DNA from 2 places in the Natronosporangium hydrolyticum genome. Region 1 is predicted to be linked to the other one. Evidence: riboswitches for the same ligand, from Rfam matches in the RefSeq annotation. Region 1 holds a riboswitch; the other holds the start of a gene.
What was found. A riboswitch is a leader RNA that binds a small molecule or an ion and turns the genes downstream of it on or off. The one in region 1 is predicted to bind cobalamin.
Positions count from the first base shown of each region.

Region 2: it holds a riboswitch for cobalamin, as region 1 does, so the genes downstream of both, JQS43_RS05565 ((2Fe-2S) ferredoxin domain-containing protein) here and JQS43_RS10780 (ABC transporter substrate-binding protein) in region 1, are expected to answer to the same signal.

Region 1 is NZ_CP070499.1:2,432,432-2,440,127, forward strand. It holds gene JQS43_RS10755 (ABC transporter permease) at 1-691, shown strand, start outside; gene JQS43_RS10760 (sulfotransferase family protein) at 1,276-1,884, opposite strand; gene JQS43_RS10765 (ABC transporter ATP-binding protein) at 1,919-2,752, opposite strand; gene JQS43_RS10770 (FecCD family ABC transporter permease) at 2,749-3,804, opposite strand; gene JQS43_RS10775 (FecCD family ABC transporter permease) at 3,801-4,895, opposite strand; gene JQS43_RS10780 (ABC transporter substrate-binding protein) at 4,907-5,974, opposite strand; cobalamin riboswitch at 6,004-6,195, opposite strand; gene JQS43_RS10785 (BNR-4 repeat-containing protein) at 6,359-7,693, shown strand.
Region 2 is NZ_CP070499.1:1,203,659-1,211,354, forward strand. It holds gene JQS43_RS05550 (effector-associated domain 2-containing protein) at 37-1,128, shown strand; gene JQS43_RS05555 (glycosyltransferase family 2 protein) at 1,198-2,646, opposite strand; gene JQS43_RS05560 (HEAT repeat domain-containing protein) at 2,643-3,779, opposite strand; gene JQS43_RS05565 ((2Fe-2S) ferredoxin domain-containing protein) at 3,870-4,625, opposite strand; cobalamin riboswitch at 4,654-4,865, opposite strand; gene JQS43_RS05570 (S1 family peptidase) at 4,974-5,855, opposite strand; gene JQS43_RS05575 (cellulase-like family protein) at 6,028-7,305, opposite strand; gene JQS43_RS05580 (carbohydrate ABC transporter permease) at 7,302-7,696, opposite strand, start outside.

The DNA of each region.
Region 1 (7,696 bases):
GGCCCTGCTCGCGATCCGGTACCTGGTCGACCAGATCGTGGTCGGGGTGGTGCTGATCGTCTTCGCGCTCGGGTTGACTGGGTTCCTCTTCGAACAGTTGATGGCGCGCGACCCGAGCCGCTACAACCAGCCGGACCGCGTGCCGACCTGGGAGGTGCCGGGGCTGTCGGAGATTCCGCTGCTAGGGCCGGTGCTCTTCCGCGGCAACATCTTCGTCTACCTGGCGCTGGCGCTGGTGGTGCTGCTCTACTTCGGACTGTTCCGGACCCGTTGGGGGCTGCGTACCCGGGCGGTGGGGGAGCACCCAGCCGCGGCCGACACCGTCGGCGTCCGGGTGAACCTGCTGCGCTACCGCAACATGTTGCTGGCCGGGGCGGTCGCCGGGGTGGGCGGGGCCTACTTCACGCTGCTCGCCACCACCAACTTCAACAAGGGCATGACCTCCGGGCTGGGCTTCATCGCCCTGGCCGCGATGATCTTCGGCCGGTGGCACCCGGTCGGGGTGCTGCTCGCCGCGCTCTTCTTCGGCTTCAGTCGCTCGTTGTCGGTCTATCTGGGGACGATCGGCAGCCCGATCCCGAGCCAGTTCCTCAACATGCTGCCCTACATCGCCACCATCATCGCGGTAGCCGGCCTGGTGGGCCACGTCCGGCCGCCGGCCGCCGGCGGTCAACCCTACGTCAAAGGTTGAGGCAATCGGCGTGGACCGCAAGGCCCAGAACGAGTCCGGTTCCCGCTGCTCGTCAACCCAGTGGTCGGCGGCTTCAGCCGCGGGTCCGGTAGGGCCCCGTTGCGTGGCCTACGAGAGCTGCGAGCACAAACGGAGCAGTTGATCACCCGGCGCCGGCCGGGCACCGACCGAGGAGCCAGGTCCGTGCGCCTAGCTCGACGCGGCCCAGTCATCTACCACGCTGCTGGTTGTTCGCTCGCTCTCGTCGCTTGGTGGGTTGAGTGGTGCCAGAATTGCCGGGACTATGGGGATTGACGGGCAGCACGGCTCACCACTCAACCCACCAAGCTGGCCGGTGACCGCTGACCCCACGGAGGTGCGGTTGGGGCGGCGCGGGGGCCTGGCGGCGCGGTGGGTGGCTAGATGGCGCGGTGCGGGGGCCAGGCGCGGTGCGGTGGACAGATGGCGCCAACCGGCGCTGCTCCGTTTGTGCTAGCAGCTCTCGTAGGCAACAACCGGAGGCCCCACCCATTCGTTCACCCGCCAAGATCATCAAGCGGAGTGGCGTGAGCTGCCCAACCTTGACCCAGCTAGCTGGGCCCCGATCACCCTCGTTCGATGAACTCGGCGCGATCGTTGACGTGTGGGAACGGCTCCGCCGGCTCGGGTACGCCGAGGAACTCGCAGAGCCGCGGCCAGCCCTCGCCGGGCTTGTATACCAGCAGCCGCTCGGCCGGCACCTCCGCTTGCACCTGCTGGTTGTGCCGCAGGTACGCGGCGATGGCGTGCTCGCGGTCCTCGGGGCGGCCATCGAAGCAGCGCTCGACCAGCACGCGTCGCCGCATCGCCAACCAGCCCTCACCCAGGTGGTCCCGGACGCCGTCCAGCCAGCCCTGGTAGATGGTGGACCGGAAGCTGTCGTACCACTTCTCCGGATCCCGTACCGTCAGCAGCACCTTGGCCTGCGGGTAGGCGGCGGCGAGCTCCCGCCAGAAGACCGAACCGGGCCAGTCCATGGTCGCGGTGTAGCGGTGGTAGATGCGTTCCCAGTCGAAGTCCGGGTCGTCGAGGGCCTCGGTGAACAGCGCCGCCTGCGCCGGCTCGGCGATCACCTCCAGCATGTGGTGGCAGGAGTAGCCGAGCTGCTCCAGCGCGGCGCGCATGGAGGCGGTTCCGGTGCGGCCCCAGCCGGCACCGATGATCTGAAGGGGCATGTGATCATCTTGCCACGGCGGCGGCCCTCATAGGTCAACCCGGCAGCACCCCGGGCTGCGGCAGGATCAACGGGGTGCCGGCGAGCGGGTCCGGGATCACCGTGCAGGTGACCGAGAAGACCTCTTTGATCAGCTCGGCGGTGACGATCTCGGCGGGCGCGCCCTCGGCGGTGATCTGCCCGTCCCGCATCGCGATCAAATGGTGGGTGTAGCGGCAGGCCATGTTGATGTCGTGCAGCACCAGCACAATGGTCCGGCCCAGCCGCCGGTTCAGCGCCACCAGCAGCTCCAACACCTCGATCTGGTGCGCCAGATCCAGGTAGGTGGTGGGCTCGTCGAGCAGCATGATCTCTGGGTCCTGCGCCAGCGCCAGCGCGATCCACACCCGTTGCCGCTGCCCGCCGGAGAGTTCGTCGATCGGTTGCTCGGAGAGCTGGGCGACCCCGGTTGCCTGCATCGCCGCCGCCACCGCCTGGTCGTCGGCGGTGCTCCACTGCCGGAACCAGCGCTGATGCGGATGCCGGCCCCGGCCGATCAGATCGGCGACGGTGATGCCGTCCGGGGCGATCGGCTGCTGCGGCAGCAGGCCGAGCTGCCGGGCCAGGGTCCGGGCGGGCAGTGTGGAGAGATCCGCGCCGTCGAGCAGCACCCGGCCCGACTGTGGTCGCAGCAGCCGGGCGAGGCCACGCAGCAGGGTGGACTTGCCGCAGCCGTTGGCGCCGACGACGGTGGTGATGCGGCCCTGCGGCAGCGTCACCGAAACGCCGTCGACGACCAGTTTGTCCCGATAACCGAGGCTGAGCTGGTCGGCGGCGAGGCTGGGGACGGGGTGTGACGGGGAGGCGGTGTGCGGCGGGGAGATGGTCATCCGGCGTGTCCTATTCGGTTGGCCCGGGCGAGCAGGTAGAGCAGCATCGGTGCGCCGAGGATCGCGGTGAGCACCCCGACCGGCAGCTCGGTGGGGCTGAACAGCAGTCGGGCGGCCAGGTCCGCGCTGACCACGATCAGCGCGCCGACCGCGGCCGACGCCGCCAGCCCGGTCTGCCGTTCGGCCAGGATCCGTCGGGTGATCTGGGGCGCCACCAGCGCCACGAAGCCGATCGGGCCGGCCGCCGCGGTCGCCATGGCGGCCAGCACGACCGCCACCAGCAACAGCGGGGTCCGACCGCCACCGGCCCGGCCGGAGAGCGTCTGCGCCAGATCGTCCCCGAGCTCGAGCAACCGCAGCTGCCGGGCGAGGATGAGCAGCGTCGGCACCACTACGGCGAGGGTCAGCCCGATGACGGTGACGTGCAGCGTGGTCCGGTTGGCGAGGCTGCCGGTGAGCCAGGCGGCCGCGACCAACGCCCGGTAGATGTCGGCCCGGATCAGCAGCAACGAGATCCCCGATCCGAGCATCGCCGCGACGCCGATGCCGACCAGCACCAGCCGGAAACCATTGAGCCCCCGCTTGTACGCGATGGCGAGGATGAGCGCCGCGGTGAGCAGCGCCCCGGCCAGCGCCCCGACGACGGTCATGAGCCCGCTGCCGCCGAGCACCGTGAGCACGATCAGCGCACCCAGCGCCGCGCCCGAGTTGATGCCGATCACATCGGGGCTGACCAGCGGGTTGCCGGCGATCCGTTGCAGGATCGCGCCGGAGAGGGCGAACGCGGCGCCGACCCCGAGGCCGGTGAGCGCCCGCGGCAACCGGTCGCCGATCACCACGTCCCGTTCGATCAGGGTCCCGCCACCGCCGAGGATGGATACCGCGTCGGTGAAGCTGATCGGGTACTCGCCCAGCGTCAGCGAGCAGGCCGCGATCAACGCGGCCAGGGTCCACGCGGTCGTGCCGAGCAGCAGGGAGCTGCGGCTCAGCCGGAGCGCGACGCCGCCGCGGGGGGAGCGGAGCAGCACCGCGTCCCGGGTCGGTCTGCTCACAGCTGCGGCACCTTCCGGTTGCGGACCAAGTAGAGGAAGAACGGCGCCCCGGCCAGCGCGGTGATGATGCCGACCTGCAGCTGCTGCGGCGCCACCAGCACCCGGCCGAGCACGTCTGCCAGCAGCAGCACGATCGGACCCAGCAGCACACACCACGGCAGTAGCCAGCGGTAGTCCGGTCCGGTGATCATCCGGGCGATATGCGGAATCACCAGTCCGACGAACCCGACCGGCCCGGCGACCGCGGTGGCCGCCCCGGCCAGCAGCACCACCGACAACGCCCCCACCGCTCGTACGGCCATCAGCTTGGTGCCGAGGCTGCTCGCCATGTCGTCGCCGAGCGCGATCGCGTTCAGTGCGCGGCTGATCACCACAGCGGCGACCGCACCGGCCACGATGAACGGGGTGACGATCACCAGGTCGGTACCGCCGGCGCGGGTGAGTGAGCCGACCACCCAGAACCGGAAGTCGTCCAGCGTCGAGGCGTCGAGCAGCGTGATCGCGGTGGTCACGGCCCCGACCAGGGCGGTGAACGCCGCCCCGGCGAGGGCGAGCTTCACCGGGGTGGCGCCACCGTGGCCGAGCGAACCGAGGAAGTAGACGAAGACCGCCGCGACCGCCGCGCCGACGAAGGCGAACCAGATGTAGCCGCTGACCGTGGCGACCCCCAGCAACGCCATCGCCAGCACGACCGCCAGCGCCGAGCCGGCGTTGACCCCCAGGATGCCGGGGCCGGCCAGGGGATTGCGGGTCAGCCCTTGCATCACCGCGCCGGCGATCCCCAGCGCCGCACCGACGAGCAGTCCGGTGACCGTGCGGGGGATCCGGACGTGCCGGACCACCCGGTCGAGGTCGCTCTCAGCGGGCCCGTCGAGGGCGGCGATCACGTCGGCGAACCCCACCGAGAAGTTGCCGACCAGGACGGAGAGGACGCTGACGACCCCGAGGACCAGGGCGGCGACCACCAACCCGGCGCCCCGGCCGAGGCCGCCGCGCAGCAGTACGCGCGGTGCCTGGGCCGGTCGGCGGGGCGGTGGTGGCTGTTGCGGCGCGGTGGTCTCGTCCCGACGAGCCACCGTGGCCTCTGCCACGCGCTGCTGCCCTACTGCTCGGTGAACAGCTCTGGGTGGAGCAGGGCGGCCACCTGTTCGATGCTGTGCGCTGCCCGGACGCCGGCGGACCGGTTGGCGAAAAGGAACGGGTGGACGTTGCCCTCGGCGACCGCGGTCACCCCGGCGAGCGCCGGGTTTTCCATGAGCTTGGCGACGTCCGGCTCCGCGTCGGCGTCGGTCAAGCTGGCGTCGCAGCATGCGCTGGTCAGGATCACATCCGGGTCGCGCTTGATGATTTCTTCGATGTCGATGTTGTTGTTGCGCAGCTCGGTCAGGTCCGCGAACGCGTTCTCGCCGCCGGCGTGTTCGATGATCTGGGTCCCGAAGTCGATCCCGCCGGCCACCCGGAAACCGCCGTCGTCCTGCGGCGAGATGATCGCGACCGTGGGCCGGGGGGCGTCCGCGACCCGCTCCTCGACCGCAGCCACCCGCGCTTCCAGTTCGGCGATGACCTCCTCGGCCCGGTCGGTCACCTCGAAGAGGGTCCCCAGGTCGTGCAGGTCGTCGTAGATCGTCGCCACTCGTACCGTGGCCGGGTCGATCGCCTCGTCGGCGAGCCCGTCTTCGCTGGGGCACAACGGGCTCAGGATCCAACTCTGGATGCCCAGCTCAGCCAGCCGGCCCCGGGTGCCGAAGCTGTTTGGATTGTCTTCGGCGAAGACGCCGTTGAAGCCGGAGAGTACGAAGTCCGGCTCGGTCGCCAGTAGCCCGTCGCGGCTGGGCAGCGAGGGCACATAGTCCGCGGCGGCCTGCGCGTCGGTGTACTCCGGCAGCACCTCGGAGTCGAGGAAGGCGGTCTGGACCAGCCGGTCGCTGATGCCTAGCGCATGGGCGACCTCAATGGCCGGCTGGTATGCCGCGTAGACTCGCTCCGGCGGGCCGTCGACCGCGACCTCGATGCCGCAGTTTTCGAGCAGGACGCGCGCTTCGCCGTCGGTGCCGTCGGCCTCGGCCGCCGAGCAGCCGGTGAGCAGCAGCGCTGCCGCACCCGATAAGGCCGCGCCAGCGCGCAGGGGCCGAGCAGCAAAAGGTTGCAGGGTGCCGATACGGGAGGCCATAAGCCCGCCTTTCCAGGTCCTCGTGGAACGGGTGCTAGCGTGCCGTGGCCGGTCTCCTGGCTAACGGGACCACCTGTGACACCCCTGCCTTCCCAGGACCGCTGGTCCCAGTGGCTCCACCCGCGAGGGCGGAACGGACGTGTCACGTCCCGATCACAGTGGCGAGGGCCGCGCCGGTTTCTTCACCGAACTTCCCGAGCACCACGGCCCGCGAACCATATCAAGGACTCGCCCGTCAGTCGACGCCGAGGAGTGTCACCGCGATGACTGTGCTGATCGCGATGCATGTGCTGATGTTGAGCCCGACCCGCCGGTGTGCGAGCGTGTATCCGCAGACGACGGCCGAGCCTCGCCGGCCAACCGGGATGAGAGGGACCTGTCACCATGAAAGGGTCAGAAGTCGGATCGGCTGGTCGCCCTAGCGTCGTCAACGACAACGGCGCCTGGTGCTGGTTCCAGGACGAGCGGGCGCTCGTCGACGCGGCGACGCAGACCCTGGTCGTCGGTTCGATCGCGGTCGGGGACGGGCCGGGCGGCGAGGCCCGTTCGGGCAACGTCGAGTTGGCCGTGGTTGACCTGCGGACGGGCACCAGCACCATCGTGGTGCTGCATGAGCGGCTGGAGGCCGACGACCACAACGTGCCGGCGCTGTGGCGGCGCAGCGACGGCCGCTGGCTGGCGGTGTATGCCCGGCACAAGACCGACGACCTGACCCGGTGGCGGATCAGCGAGCCCGGCGACCCGACCCGGTGGGGCCCGGAACGCAGCTTCGACTGGAGCGAGTTGACCGGCGGCCGCGGCGTCACCTACTCGAACCTGCATGCGCTGGACGGTCGGCTCTACTGTTTCGTGCGCGCCGTCAACGACGACCCGTGTGCGCTGGTATCCGACGATGAGGGTGCCACCTGGACCTACGCGGGGAAGCTCTTCACCCGGCCGAAGGTCGGTTACGTCAACGGTTACACCCGTTACGTCTCCGACGGCGCCCGGATCGACCTGGTCACCACCGATCACCACCCGCGTGATTTCGATAACTGTGTATATCACGGTTACGTTGCGGGTGGCGCGCTCTACCGCAGCGACGGCAGCGTGGTCGACGAGACGGCGCTGACCGGTGACGCCCCGTCGCAGGAGAAGCTCACCACCGTGCTGGCGGGCAGCTCGCAATGGGGTGGTGAGTGGATGACCCACTGCTGGACCACCGACATCCGGCGCTCGGCCGACGGCACGGTCGCCGCGGTGCTGACCGCCCGGGCCGGCGCCGCGCCGGCTTCGGCGGAGGCCGGGCTCGACAGCTGGCGTCCGGTGCCGGACCTGCGGTTCTTCTACGCCCGGATGTCGCCGAGCGGCGAGTGGGAGGTCCACCAGCTCGCCCACGCCGGCCCCGGGCTGCTGCCGCACGAACAGGACTACACCGGTCTGGCGGCGATCGACCCGTACGACCTGGGCTCGCTCTACGTCTCCACGCCGGTCGATCCGCGCGACGGCAGTGTCATGCCGCACTACGAAATTTTCCACGCCTACACTTCGGACGGCGGGGCGACCTGGCGGTGGCGGCCGATCACTGAAAAGTCCGATGTTGACAATCTGCGGCCGATCGTGGCGCCGGGCGACCCTGGGCGGGTCCCGCTGCTCTGGTTCCGCGGCGCAATGACCGCCTCCCAGCACTACCGCTGCGAGGTCGTCCTGCTCGACACGCCGCGCGACCGGCGCGACTGAGTC
Region 2 (7,696 bases), 1.2 Mb from region 1:
GGCCTGTGGGGGTCACCATACGGTAACTTGGCTACCGTGTCCCCCCACGTAGGTATCACCTTCGTCCACGGCTTCCTGTCGTCGGTGAAGGTCTGGTCGGGATTCCAACGGCTGATCTCAGCCGACCCGCAGCTGGCGGAGTGCTCCACCCACACCTTCGGCTACCGCAGCCCGGCCTTCTCGCTGCATCCGCTGCGGCGGATCCCCCGCCTGCCGGAGCTCGGGGACGGTCTGCGTACGTTCCTCACCGAGCGGTTGCCCGACCAGCGGCCTGTGGTGCTGGTCTCACACAGCCAGGGTGGGTTGGTGGTGCAGCAGCTGCTGGCGCAGGCGGTAGCCGACGACGACCGGGCGCTGTTGTCCCGGATCCGGTTGGTGGTGATGTTCGCGTGCCCGCACGCGGGCTCGGATCTGTTGCTGCCGTTGCGCCGGGCCGCCTGGTTCTGGCGGAACCCGCAGGAGCGTCACCTTCGGCCGCTGCAGGCGGCCGTCACCAGGGCGCAGCGGGTGGTCTTGAACCGGGTGGTGCACGGTGCGGGCGATACTCGGGTGGTGGTCTACGCCGCGGACAGCGATGCGGTTGTGCCGCCAGCGGTGGCGCTCGGCGTCTTTCCCGACGGTGGAACGCTGCCGGGAGACCACTCCTCGATCATCCAGCCCGATTCGCACGCCCACCCGTCGTACACGGCGCTGCGGCACCAGCTCACACAGCTGACAGCGCCCCCGGTGCTGCCGCTCCAGCGGTCGGTCTCCGACCCGGTCGCTGCACCGACCAGGCCGGCGGCCGTTGCTGGTCCCGGCCCGGTCGCCGCCGGCCCCGATCGGATCGCCTATCAGCGGCTGGCTGCCGATCTGCTGGCGGTGCCGGGTAGCGACGACCCCGCCTGGCGGCAACAGCTCTACCGGTTGTTGCCGGGGCCGGTCCGGCAACACCTGCCGCGCAACAGCGTCGCGCATACCGAGCTGCTCGGGGTGTTGATGACCATTGAGGATTATCGGGAGTCGGGGGCGTGGGAGGCGCTCGCCGAGGCGGTCCGGGTGCTGGCGCCGCACCATCCGGCGGCCGCCCGGTTCCAGGCGAGCCTGGTCGAGCAGGGGCTGGTGCGGCCGCCGGCGCCGGAGGCGTGAGCCGCGGCGCTGACCCGCCACTGCTACCGCCAGGTCTGCTACCGCCAGGTCTGCTACCGCCAGGGTCTGCTACCCCGAGGACTTGCTGGCGCTGCCGAGTCCTTGCCGGGTCATCGTGCCCCAGACCGGCTTGCTGCCGCGCAGCACCGACCAGCTGCCCTGGAGTCGATACCAGGCGGTGAGCTGCCGGTAGCCCACGTTCTCCAGCACCGCCCCGGCGGCGATCGCGGCGATGTCGCGCCACCGCCGGTACCGGTGGAACACCAGCTCCTCCATCACCAGCGCCAACAGGCTGACCACCATCGCGTACCCGTAGGCGACGAGCAGGAACCGCCACGCGAAGTCGATGTCGACCACCCCTGCCAGCATCCCGGCCGGGATGAGCACCAGTGCGGCCAGCTCCACCACCGGCGCCAGCAGTTCGAACAGCAGGTAGAACGGCAGCGCCAGCAGGCCGATCCGGCCGTACCTGCGGTTGCCGATCATGCTCCGGTGGTGCAGTAGCAGTAGTTCGGTGAGGCCGCGGTGCCACCGGCGCCGTTGCCGCCCCAGTACGGCCAAGGTGCTCGGCACCTCGGTCCAGCAGACCGGTTCGGCCACAAACACGATCCGGTAGTCGGCCCGCCACTCCCGGAGCCGGCGATGGAGCCGGAAGACCAGCTCGGCATCCTCGCCGACGGTGTCGCGGGCCAGCCCGCCGATCTGGACCACCAGGTCGCGGCGGAACAGGCCGAAGGCGCCGGAGATGATCACTACGCTGCCCAGCCGGGACCAGCCGGAGCGGCCAAGCAGGAACGAGCGTAGATACTCGGCCACCTGGATCCGGGGCAGCCAGCCGGTAGGCATCCGGACGTCGATGACCCGGCCGCCGACGATGGTGCAGCCGTTGGCGACCCGGATCGCGCCGCCGGTGGCGACTACCCGGAGCGGGTCGTCGATGAAGGGCTTCACTACGGTGAGCAGCGAGTCGGAGTCGAGCACCGAGTCGGCATCGACCATGCAGACCAGTTCGCCGTCGGCGATGTTGATGCCGGCGTTGACCGCGTCGGAGCGGCCGCCGTTGGTCTTGCGGACCAGCAGCGGCGAGCTGGCGCCGGTACGGGGCGCGTAGACGCCGAGGATCTCGCCGGCGACCGGCACGTCCGGCGGCATCACCATCGGGGTTTCGGTGAGGTCGAACTCGTCGATCAACAGCGCGGTCGTCTGATCCGTCGAGCCGTCGTCGATTACCACCACCTGGGTACGCGGATAGCGCAGCGCGAGCATTGCGTGTACCGCGGTGACGATCCCGGCACCCTCGTTGTGGGCCGGCATCAGCACTGAGATCGAGGGGGTCAGCGGGCTGCGGAAGGTGAGGTCGAGCCCGGCGAACGCGCGCCGCCGGACGTTGCTGGCCAGCTCCCAACCGCCGAGCAGCACCAGCACCAGCAGCGAGCTGTTGAGGAGCAGAAAGTAGCCGAGAATCACCACGTCGGTGTAGCGGAGGACCTCGCCGACCCAGTAACTTAGCTGGTTCATGAGCGCAGGGCTTCCCGCTTCGGGGCGGGGGCCGGCTCCCGGGCCGCGGCGGACCTCGCTATCCGGTCGAGTACCGCGTTGGCGTGCTCGGCGCCGCGTCGGGCCGGCCCGGTAGCGGTCGCCTGCGTCGCGGCCGCCCGGTTGAGGGCGGCGAGCCCGGTGGGGCCGAGTCGGGACAGGGCGGTGGCGGCGGCCCCCGCGACATGGTCGTCCCCGCACGTCAACAACTCGGCCAGCGGCGTCACCGCGTCGACCGCGCCGAGCTCGCCCAGCGCCGCCGCGGCGGCGGCGCGCAGCGGCGCCGGCTCTGCAGGCTGGGTGCTGGCGAGCAGCGGCGCCATCGCGGCTCCAGACCCGAGCCGGCCCAGCGTCTTCGCCGCCCGGAGCCGCACCGGCTGCGAGCGGTCGTCCTGTAGCACTTCGGCGACCTGGGCCGGGACCCGGCCGGCGAGGCCGCCCTCGCCTTCGAAGGTGCCGATCAGGCGCATCGCATCGAGGACCGTTGTCTGCACCAACGGCGGTCCGGTGAGGGCCGGCAACAGCATCGGGGCGATCCTGGGCCCGAGCTGGGCGAGCGCGTGGGCGACGAGCTGGGAGGGGGCGGGCTGGGGTGGTTGGAGGCTGCTGAGCAGCGGGCGGGCGGCGGCGGGGTCGCCGATCCGGCCCAGCGCCTGGATGGCGGCGACCCGTACCTCGGGGTGGGTGTCGGCGAGGAGCCGGCACAGCTGCGGTACCGAGGCGCCGTCGTGCAGGCTGCCGAGCGCGGCGGCGGACCGGGCGCGGCGCACCGCGCTGATGCTGTGTAGCTCGCGCCGGGCCTGGTGGACCAGCCCGCGGCGGGCCAGCAGGGTGGCGAGCGCTTCGTGTGCCTCGCCTCGGACCTTGGTCAGTAGCTCGAAGGCGCTCGGCGCCACCGCCCGCCAGTCGGCGGCGGGCATCCGCGCCAGCTCCGTTAGCTCGGCCGGATCGCCGCTGGCGACGAAGGCGAAGAGCAGCTGCCGTGGCCGGGCGACGCGCCGGGCGCGTCGCCGTTCGGTGAGCACCCGGCCGGCGTGGATGGCCGCGATCGTCACCGCGATCACCCCTGCTACGGCGAACAGGATGACCGAGGCGAGCGTGGCCAGCTGAGTCATGAGCGGTCCGGGGCCTGGTGGCCGGGGACCAGCCGGGGCAACCACCGCCTCATAAAATGAGACTAACTCGAAATATCCCCTATATGCCTCCTACCTGCCGGTAGTGAGCCGGGTGGTGGCGCGGGAGTCTGCTACCACCCGGCCCTGGGCCAGATGCTCATCAATAATCCGCCCGGCCAACTCCTCGTCCACGGCCGTGTACCAGACATCCTCCGGATGCACCACCACCAGCGGGCCCAGGTTGCACGGGAAGAGGCAGCCGGTGCTGGTCACGAGCGTGTCGTCGGCGAGGCCGGCGGCGGCGATCCGTTCGCTCAGCGCGTCGGCCGCCGCTGCCGCTCCGTACGCCGCGCAGCGCGGCCCCCGACAGACCAGCACGTGGTGCCGGTGGCGCGGGATGGTCGACCAGGCCGGGCTGCGGAACGGCCCAGGCACCCCGCCGATGGCGGTCACCGGATCCGCCAGCGCCGCGAGAATGGTGCTGACCAGCTCCGGCTGGAGCGCCAGGGGCGCGGTGACTGCGACGGTCGGCAGCCCGCTGGCGCACTGGTCGCCCCGGGTCTGCACCCAGTGTCCGTGGGTACGCCGCAGCCACACGTCGAGATACCGGTCGGGCGGCAGGTGGGTCGGCACCAGCACGATCTCGCTGGCCCCGGCGTCAGTCGCCTGGTCGAGCGCTGTGACGAGCGAGGGCGCTTCGCCGTCGAGGAAGCAGGCGCCGACCGGGCTGTCATCGCCGCGACGGCCCAGCTCGGCGGCGACCGCCGTGGCGAGTTGACGTACCGTCTCCTGGCCACCGCTCTGGGCGACCTGCCGGGCGACCAGCAGGATGTGTCGACTATTCATAGCCGGACCGTGCCTCCCACACCTCGTGGACGGGTCTCGTGCCGTGGCCGGTCTCCTGGCTGACGGGGTGGTGCGGCGACGGTCTGCCTTCCCGGACACCCGAGTTGGCGTCCAGTGGCCGCTCCCGCCCGCTGGTGCGGGTGGTTGGCGAGCGTCGATCGTCGACTTCCCGATCACAGTGGCGAGGGCCGCTCCGGTTTCGCACCGGTCTTCCCGAGCACCACGGCAGCGTCACGATAGCCGTACAAAGCGGCGCCGAACCAGCGCGGGTGACCATGACAAGGATCACGTGCGCTGGTTCGGCGCCGGTCGGTACCGGGGTCTGCCGGTGATCAGGCGGTGCGGTGATCAGGGTGCGGTGAGCAGGGTGAGATTGCCGCTGCTCAGGATCGGCAGCAGCGGCTGGAAGAAGGTGACACCCCCGGCCGCGCAGTTGCCGGAGCCGCCGGAGACGATGCCCTGCCCCTGGTAGTTGCCGGAGAAGACCGGGCCGCCGGAGTCGCCCGGCTCGGCGCAGAGGGTGGTTCGGGTCAGCCCGGTGACCGTGCCCTGTGGGTAGTTGACGGTGACGTTCTTGGCGGTGATCGTGCCGCAGGTGTACCCGGTGGTCGAACCGATCTTGCACACCGAGCCGCCGATCGGGGCCTCTTGTGAACCGGTGGTGATCGGCGTCGGGATCCAGTCGTCGGTCACCAGCACCACCGCCCAGTCGCTGCCGGGGAACTGGGAGAGCCAGAAGTTGCCCTGTGGCTCCTGGTTGAACCCGTAGGTCCGGACACCGACGGAGCCACAGTGGCCAGCGGTAATGAAGCCGTTCTGGCCGGCGGTGGTGCGGATCAGGAAGCCGACGGTGCAGCGGTTGTTGTTTGCATAGTAGGGGTCGCCCTCCTGCAGCGGCCAGGGCTGCAACAGCCGCGGGGCCTCGGCGGTGGTGACCACGGTGATCAGGTCGTCGCTGACCCCGTTGGCCTCGGCGAACTCGGCCGCGACGGGCTCGGCCTCCGGTAGCACCTCGACGACCACTTGATCGGTGGCCTCGTCGACGTACCAGCTGGTGACCGACTCCGGCGGTGCCGCCGCCCGGTCGAGGGCGGTCTTCGCCGCGGCCAACTGGCCGAGGCCGGGTGAGTCGGGAGCGGCCGCGTGGGCGGTGGGGGAGAGCGCCAGGGCGGCGAGGATGCCGGCGGTAGCCGCGGCAGCGACGAGCCGGCCAATGCGGGCGGGTCTCATGAGCGCCTCCGATCGGGAGAGCTGGCAGGCACAGGGGTCGATGGCGCCGAACCTATATAGCCGCGTCTCTATCGGTCAAGGCGTAACCGGTGGGGAAAGCCCTATCCGCTGGATAAGCGGGCGCCGCCCGGGCCCGCGCGTCCAGTCGTTGTCCAGCCGTGGGCCGACCCGCTCAGCCGCGTGGCGCGTCGAGGAACTCTCGGTTGAGCCGGCGCTGCCACTCCGCCATCCGCCACATCGGATGATGCGGTGCCGCGTTCGAGCAGATCAGAGTGCCCCAGGCGTCGATGTCGGCGCTGGCACGGACCGCCCGTTCGCAGACGTCGCGCCCGACCGGGCCGTCCTCGAACTCGCCTGTCAGTGGGGTGTAGCCCACCCAACCCTCGGCGAAGACCAGCGGGACCTGATGGTCGGTGGCCCAGTCGGCGGCTACCGCCAGCCAGATCTCCAGCGCCGCTGCCATGCTGCGCCGGTGGTCACCGTAGCGTTCGTAGAGCCAGCGGTCCCACTTCGCCGGGTCGCACCAGTCGTGGGCGTAGACCTCCCGCGGTGGGACCACGGTGGCGGCCACCCGCCACCGGTCGGGCTCCGGGGGCAGCCACTGCTCCAGCGGCGGCGCGTCCGGCCGCAGCAGTTCGGCGTACGCGCGTTGCTGCGGGAACGGCCGGCTCAGGTCGCGTAGCGCGAATTCGCTGACCAGCTCGTCGAGCACCCCGTAGACGTAGGGGTGGAAGACCGCCACGTCGGCGTTCTCCGGCACGCCGCGCATCCGGCCCACCGGCACCCCGGCGTAGTTCGTGGTCACCAGGGCCGCCGGGTGTCGGGCCTTGAGCCGGTCGATGCCGTCGGTGAGGTACGGCTTGAGGCCGAGAACCGGGTCGGCGCCGGCCGGCAGCACCTCGGTGAGCCGGCTGAACTGCACCTCGTTGTGGAGTTCGACGAACGCGACCCGGTCGTCGAGGCCCTCGGTCGCCAGTAGATCGAGGAGGTCGGCGAGGGCGTCGGCGAGCGCGGTCACCCGGTCGGCCGGCGGTACCGCCGACAGCGCCTGGTGCCAGGAGTCGTCGGCGAGGAACGCGGGGCTCTGCTGATACTCCCAACTGGAGACGATGATGTAGCAGTCGTGCCGCTGGGCGGCCCGAAACAGCTCCAGCAGGTGCGCCCGTCCGTCGACGGTGGCCGGGGTGGCCACGTCGTACCACCGGGTGCGCTGCCCGTACTCGCCGCCCAGGCCGCCGAAGCGCAGCGCGGTGGTGTCGAGCCCACTGCCGAAGAGTAGGTAGGGCATCGCGCAGATCCGGATCGTGTTGTAGCCGCGCGCGACCGCCTGCGCGAACGCCTCGTCCAGGTCGGCGAAGACGTCCCCCGGGGCGGTACGCGTGTACCAGCTGAAGTCCCACAGCGTGATGGTGAGCCGGTCGGGTAGGTGGGCGGGGATGGTCGTACTCATTTGCTCGATCCCATCAGGAGTCCGGAGACGAAGTGACGTTGGAAGGCGAAGAAGACGATGGCGGTGGGGATGGCGGCCAGGATCGAGCCGGCGGCGACCACGTTCCAGTTGCTGACGAAGCCGCCCTGCAGGTTGAGCAGTGCGGCGGTGACCGGCAGCTTACTTTGGCTCTGCAGCACCGCCAGCGACCAGATCAGGTCGTTGAAGATCCAGGTGGTCGCGAGCGCGGCCAACGCGGCGAGCGCTGGTCGGCACAGCGGCATGATGATCCGGGCGTAGGTGTGGGCCGGTCCGGCGCCGTCGATCCGGGCGGCCTCGGTGATCTCGTTCGGGATCGAGCGCATGAACCCGTAGAGCACGAAGGTGTAGAAACCCATCCCGAATCCGATGT